Regions from separate parts of the Rahnella contaminans genome, predicted to be linked through region 2. Evidence: predicted binding sites of a transcription regulator. Region 2 holds the regulator's gene; each other region holds the start of a gene.

Region 1 (2,276 bases), on a different contig from region 2:
GCGCCTGGGTGTACTGGTAATAGACTTTGGAGACCACGGCGTCAGCGAAATCGTTGAACGGTGTCCATTCGTCTTTCAGGCTTGCGCCCCAGCGGCGGGTGTTACTTTGCTGCTGTGCGGTACCCAGAATGGAGCTGCCAGCGCTGTTCCACGCGTCGTAATGGGTGTGATTAATTTTCTCGTAGTAATCGAGCGTGCCGGTGAATTTATGTTCGTCGTTTGGCTGCCAGATACCGGACGTCATGATGGCGTTAGAGTGCCAGTTCGCCGGATAAGCGTCGTGCGTCCCGCTGTTGTTGCTGGTTTCCTGACCGTCGCGGCGGCTGATCGCCACAAGGCCACGCAGGGTTTCATCACCGGCAGCGGCAGTAATGCCGTTGTGCCATGAACGGTCTGAAGAATCATAATCAGACTGGTAACCGAAATAGGTTTCTTTACCCGGACGCAGGTAATCGTCTGCGGTTTTTGGCAGGAAGGAAACGGCGCCGCCGATGGAAGTGTTGGCGCGTTCGGCTGACGTTGCGCCGGATTCGATATCCACCTGGCCGTAAATATACGGGTCGATGTAATCACGGCCGATGCCGGATGTGCCTAAACCAGCGCGGCTGGCGTAGCTGCGGCCGGTAGCACTTGGCTGTGGAATGCCGTCAACGTCGATGCTGACGCGGTTGCTTTCCAGACCACGAATGTTATAGCCGGTGTAACCGCTGCGGTCGAAGCCGCTTTTGCCGTTGCCGGAACCGCCACTTGAGCCGGTCGCGGTGATCAGTGGCTCATAACGCATGATGGTACCGAAATCGTTACCGCCACGTTTTTGCATTTCAGCCGCAGTGATGGTGGTTTTTGAGCCCGGCGTTTTATCCGGCAGGGTCTCGGTGACGGTCATCACTTCTTCATTGTTCTGTGCCAGATCCTTCGCACTGCGCACCACCGGTTTCTTTTTGATGGTTTCTGTAGATTGCGCTTTGTTCTGTGCCAGATCGGTGTTGTCTTTAACGGCTTCCGCTGCGTTTACGTTAAAGGTGGTGGTGAGAATCGTCCCCATGAAAATGACGTTTTTCACCAAACCCTGCTGTGTAAAGGATTTGAACATTTGTTTTTAGTCCTGCACTAATTTTTTTAAGTTCTGCTCGCATTTACTGCCTTTCGACAAATTCAGACGCGCTTGTCATCTGCTTTAATCTTCCGTGAAAAAGCCGTTGTCCTTATAAAATATGGGTTTAATTACAGTCCTTACCCATTTCAGCTTTGTGCGAATGATAATGATACTGATAATTGTTATCAACAAAATGGTAAATAAAAATGCGCTTCTTAACGAAATCTTTGCACTTCGTTCTGAAAAATGGGCTACGCGGGTCGCTTTACAAGGCACAAACCCGTCGTTAGAGTGGGGACATCAGGGAACTGTACTGTACAGTTTCGCCGCGACGGTTTTTTAGCCGTGGCCGTAATAGCAACGTCAGGAGGGAAGATGAAAGTCCGCACCGAAGCCCGCAGGGAGGCGATTATCGATGCCGCAGCGCAATTGTTTCAGGAAACCGGTTACGAACGCGCGTCAATGAATGAGCTCGCCCGGCGTCTCGGCGGTTCAAAGGCCACGCTCTACAGCTATTTCCCGTCGAAAGAAGCGCTGCTGGTGGCGGTGGTGAAAGCCTATGCTACCGGGCATCTTTCCGACGCCGTCAGCGATCTGACCCAAACGTGGGCGGATGCCAATCTTGAAACCATCCTCACCCGTTTTGGCGAAAGAATGTTGCTGGTGCTGACCAATGATGTCTCCGCGCTGGCGGTGTATCGCATGGTGATCGCCGAGTCCGGGCATTCCGAAATCGGCACGTTGTTTTATGACGCCGGGCCACGGGAGAGCGTCGATATCCTGGCAAAATTCCTGGGCAGTGCGATGGAGCGAGGGCAACTGGCGCAGGCCGATGCGCATCTGCGCGCCTTACAGTTTCTGGCGCTGGTGACGGCGCAAACCAACACGCGCGTCTATCAGCGTAATCCGGCACCGCTGGAAATTGCGGAAATCCGCCAGATGGTGAGCAGCGCCGTCGATATGTTTTTGCGCGGCGCGGTGCGTTAATCCACCCGGTGCGTTCTGCTGCACAAACCGCCAGCCGGCCTTCTTCGCGATGGTCGGTTTTTTTTTGAAGTCGTTGCATAAAATATTACTAAGATATATCTTTCACTGAATTGAGAATCATTCACGTCCTGAGCGGGCTCGCGACGATAAGTTTCGCCACCTTGAGAGAAAAAATATGGAACACAAACGCACT
Region 2 (2,276 bases):
ATTGACGGGGATGCGGAGAATCAAGACAGGTAGCCAGCAGGCGTTTGCCCCCGGACATGTTTGAACACCTCTCCGGGCATCGATTTCTTTATTATGTTGAGATTCCTCTCGCATCATCTATCGGCGTTCAACGGGCAAACTTAAGGAGTGGCGGGAATTATTTCTTAATTTTGCTTTTGCCCTCAATAAGTTTGAGGTTATTAAAAGCACACGAAGGCGATAACACTTAAAAAGATTGCCCGATAAACTTATTCACCAGTTAAGAAGGCGAGCTGAAACATATTCTCCGCCGCGCGAGTTTGCTATCATCTGCGTTATTATTGCCTGCAATGCAGAGCACTTCATTAAGAACAAGAGGTTAGGTAATCTTATGGCCGTAGTAGGTATCTTCTTTGGATCCGATACAGGTAACACCGAAAACATCGCGAAAATGATCCAGAAGCAATTGGGTAAAGATGTTGCAGAGGTGCATGACATTGCGAAGAGCAGCAAAGAGGATCTGGAAAAATTCGATATTTTGCTGATCGGTATTCCAACCTGGTATTACGGTGAAGCGCAGTGTGACTGGGACGACTTTTTCCCGACGCTGGAAGAGATAGATTTCGAAGGTAAGCTGGTTGCGCTGTTTGGCTGCGGCGACCAGGAAGACTATGCCGAATACTTCTGTGATGCGCTGGGTACTGTGCGTGACATCATCGAGCCACGCGGCGCGGTGATCGTGGGTCACTGGCCAACTGAAGGCTATCACTTCGAAGCTTCAAAAGGTCTGGCTGATGATAAGCACTTCATCGGGCTGGCAATTGACGAAGATCGTCAGCCGGAACTGACCAACGAACGTGTTGATGCATGGGTCAAACAGATCACAGAAGAACTGAGCCTTTCAGAAATTATTGGCTAAAAACCCTGTTGGCCCTGAGGATTTATTCTACAATTGAAGGGCCAAACTATTACTGAAATTAACAATTTAACCGCTACAAAATTGTAACTTTCGGTGGTATCAAGGTACACTGAGTTCATCTGTTTTTTCTATCGATCAAGTCGTTGCATTATTGAATGTGACAGGCATTTTGTGATCCTTATTAACAGGCTACGTTTTTGAGAATCGGCACACTTCCCTTAAACGAAGAATCCTTAAACGACAAATTTTTGTGCCGCCGATGCCACAGGCTGCATGCCTCAACTTGATTAGCACATAGTAACAGGACTGAATCCGCATGACTGACAACAACACCGCACTGAAGAAAGCCGGCTTAAAAGTCACGCTTCCGCGCCTCAAAATCCTGGAAGTGCTGCAAGCGCCGGAAGGTCATCACGTTAGTGCGGAAGATCTTTATAAGCAACTGATTGATATGGGCGAAGAAATTGGTCTGGCCACGGTTTACCGTGTTCTTAACCAGTTTGATGATGCCGGTATCGTCACCCGTCATAACTTCGAAGGCGGCAAGTCTGTTTTCGAACTGACTCAGCAACATCATCATGATCACCTGATCTGCCTTGATTGCGGCCGCGTTATTGAATTCCGCGACGAATACATTGAAGGCCGTCAGCGTGAGATTGCGAAGAAACACGGTATTAAACTGACCAACCACAGTCTGTATCTGTACGGACACTGTGAAGCGGGCGATTGCCGCGAAGATGAATCTTTGCACAATGACAAACCTGCGCAGTAATCTGCACGGTCAGTCCGAATAAATTAACCGCTGAAAGGCGGTTTTTTTATGTCTGTGTTCCAGGATGAGAGTTAAAACGCAAAACCCCGGCAAGCCGGGGTTTTGCGTTCTATGATGATGCTTGTTTCAGATCCCTGCTTTTAGTTAACCGGATTAGGTGCGTTACTGGCTTTGATTTCCTGCCAGATCTTGCCGCAATCCGCCGCATACGCCTGCCCGTCACCGGTCTTACGCGCCGTCAGACAGCGCTGGTAGTCCACCACGCGAACCGTTTCCTGTTCCGCAAATTTCTGGTGGGCTTTTTCCTGTTTGAGCTTGTTCAGCAATACCTGACAGGAGGCCAGTTTGTCCGGATTGCCTTCTGCCGAATTAATACACGCGCTGTATGCCTCACGCGTTTTAGAAATCTGAGCCTGATCCGCGGTTGGCGCACAACCTGCCAGCACAACGGAGGAAACCACAATCATCAGTAATTTTTTCATCGACATAGCGACCTCAGAAAATAGTGAATGGAGCGATAACGATGAATTTCACGTCTTTTTCATCCTGGAAAATGTTGCCGTACCCGCCGCCCCAGCTCGGGATATCCGAGTGGTTGTCGTACTG
Region 3 (2,276 bases), on a different contig from region 2:
TTCCCCCAGCCCTTTTTCAACCTGCGACAGGATGCTTTCCGCTTCTTGCTGAGCATCACGGGCTTGCTGACGATGGCGGCGCGGCCACCAGAAAGACCCCGACTGACTCAGCACGCACCCGAAACGTTCAGGCCAGTGCAAACCGGCATACAGCGACGAAAGGCCACCAAAACTCTGCCCCGCGACCACCGTTTTTTGCGCGTTATCGCTGTGCGCGGCCCGTTTTTTCACCTGCGGCAATAACTCGTCCCGCACCGCCAGCCAGAACTCCGGATTGCAGGTCAGCTCGCGGCTGCGGGTTTGAATATCAATAACATCGATCAGCACATACACCGCGTCGGGCAGCGCCCCTTCGCGCGTGAGCTGCGTCAGTGGCTGCCAGACGGGCATCTGTTTCGCCCAAAACTGGCCGTCGAGCAGGATCGCCAGCGGGCGCAAGGCAGGCTCCTGGCTTTCGCCGGTGGTAAACACCCAGACGTTTCGCATATTCCCCAGACGCGCACTTTTCCAGCGGAATGTTTGTAACGCCGCCGGAGCTTGCGGCGCTTTCGGGCCATCAAGATCAAACTCTTCCCAGGCGGGCTGTGGCAACGCTTCCGGCATATGCAGGCCGGACAACGCATGGGATTTTGCACCGGGCCACGGGCGATGCGGATTCAGCGGATCGTGCGTCGCGTGGCGGAAGAGTTTTTTCCACCATTCACGCGCGGCAAGCATGCTCTGATAGTCATCGTTATTTTGCGGAAATTCAGCGCCGGATTCGGTACGTGGGATCAGGCTGTAGCTTCCGCGCCAGTCCGCACGCAATTCGGTCTGCCAGTGCCAGACATCCGTTCCGGCCAGCCGCTGCAAACTCTGCGGCGGCGACGACTGATGGTGATCGGTGATGCCGTTGATGTTGATCCAGACACGCTGGGTCTCCGAAGTCGTTTCGTTGCCCTGCGGATCCCGCCAGAAGAACGTCACACGATAAAAACCTTCGCGCGAAGGTTCCGTCCACGGCGTTCCCCGCGCAGCAATTTCATTCCACCACGCGGCACTTCCAGCCAGAGGTTCCAACAACATGACCTGAGCCGCAGGTTTTTGCGGATGCTGATATTTCATCATTTTTTACGCTTTACAGCCTTCTGGCAGACAAGAAAAAACATTCCCGGTATGGCGCTTTACACTTTCCCTACAAATTAGGAATGGGAATCTAATTGATAATTGTTTTTATTTGCAATAGTGTGTTACCGCCCGTAACGCGGGTCAACAAAAACTACACACACAACAGGCCATCCTCCTGTTCAATCTCGCTATTTTTCAGGAAAGGATGGAATTTCAGGGCAGAATCCGACATGAAAAGCAGGCTACCACACTATTCGCTGGCAACCTTAATCGGGCTGGGATCAGCGCTTACTTTCCCCGTCAGCGCAGCAGAAACCTCCGCAACAACCGCAACAGAAACCGGGACTACGGCCGCTGAAACGCCGAAAAAAACCGAAGACACGCTGGTCGTCACCGCTGCACAGCAAAACCTTCAGGCTCCGGGTGTTTCCACCATTACGTCTGATGAAATCCAAAAACGCCCACCGGCACGCGACATCAACGAACTGATCCGCACCATGCCCGGCGTAAACCTGACCGGTAACTCCACCAGCGGACAGCGCGGGAACAACCGCCAGATTGATATCCGCGGCATGGGCCCGGAAAACACCCTGATCCTGATCGACGGTTTACCGGTGAACAGCCGCAACTCCGTGCGTCAGGGCTGGCGCGGCGAGCGTGATACCCGCGGCGATACCAGCTGGGTTCCGCCAGATATGATTGATCGCATCGAAGTGATCCGCGGCCCGGCGGCCGCGCGTTATGGCAACGGTGCGGCGGGCGGCGTAGTGAATATCATCACCAAAAAAGACACCAGCGAATGGCACGGCTCATGGAATACCTACATGAACGCGCCACAGCATAAAGAAGAAGGTTCAACGAAACGCACCGATTTCAGCCTGTCCGGCCCGCTCAGCGACCAGTTCAGTTTCCGTCTGTTTGGCGGCTACAGCAAAACACAGGCTGATTCGCAGTATATCAACGACGGCCATCAGTCCGAACGCACCGGCACCTATGCCGACACCGTTCCGGCCGGTCGCGAAGGCGTCATCAATAAAAATATCGACGCCATGCTGCACTGGGATTTCGCCCGCATGCAGTCACTTGAGTTTGAGGTGTCCAACAGCCGTCAGGGCAACCTGTACGCCGGTGACACGCAAAACACCAATACCAGCGCGCTGGTTAAAAGT

Evidence for each region. Region 2 encodes Fur, which represses iron uptake genes when iron is present. Its sites were predicted from a motif close to ATAATAATGAGAACNACTATCAA; they were not measured.
Region 1: GW579_RS15910 (TonB-dependent receptor domain-containing protein) is a predicted target of Fur. The motif match lies at 1,263-1,285, and genes of this name have one in related genera.
Region 3: GW579_RS20510 (TonB-dependent siderophore receptor) is a predicted target of Fur. The motif match lies at 1,200-1,222, and genes of this name have one in related genera.

The regions. Positions count from the first base shown of each region.
Region 1 is NZ_JAADJS010000003.1:264,943-267,218, forward strand. It holds gene GW579_RS15910 (TonB-dependent receptor domain-containing protein) at 1-1,045, opposite strand, end outside; gene GW579_RS15915 (TetR/AcrR family transcriptional regulator) at 1,472-2,083, shown strand; gene GW579_RS15920 (siderophore-interacting protein) at 2,259-2,276, shown strand, end outside.
Region 2 is NZ_JAADJS010000002.1:878,092-880,367, reverse strand. It holds gene fldA (flavodoxin FldA) at 371-898, shown strand; gene fur (ferric iron uptake transcriptional regulator) at 1,215-1,670, shown strand; gene chiQ (ChiQ/YbfN family lipoprotein) at 1,811-2,152, opposite strand; gene chiP (chitoporin ChiP) at 2,166-2,276, opposite strand, start outside.
Region 3 is NZ_JAADJS010000005.1:277,861-280,136, reverse strand. It holds gene fes (enterochelin esterase) at 1-1,104, opposite strand, end outside; gene GW579_RS20510 (TonB-dependent siderophore receptor) at 1,338-2,276, shown strand, end outside.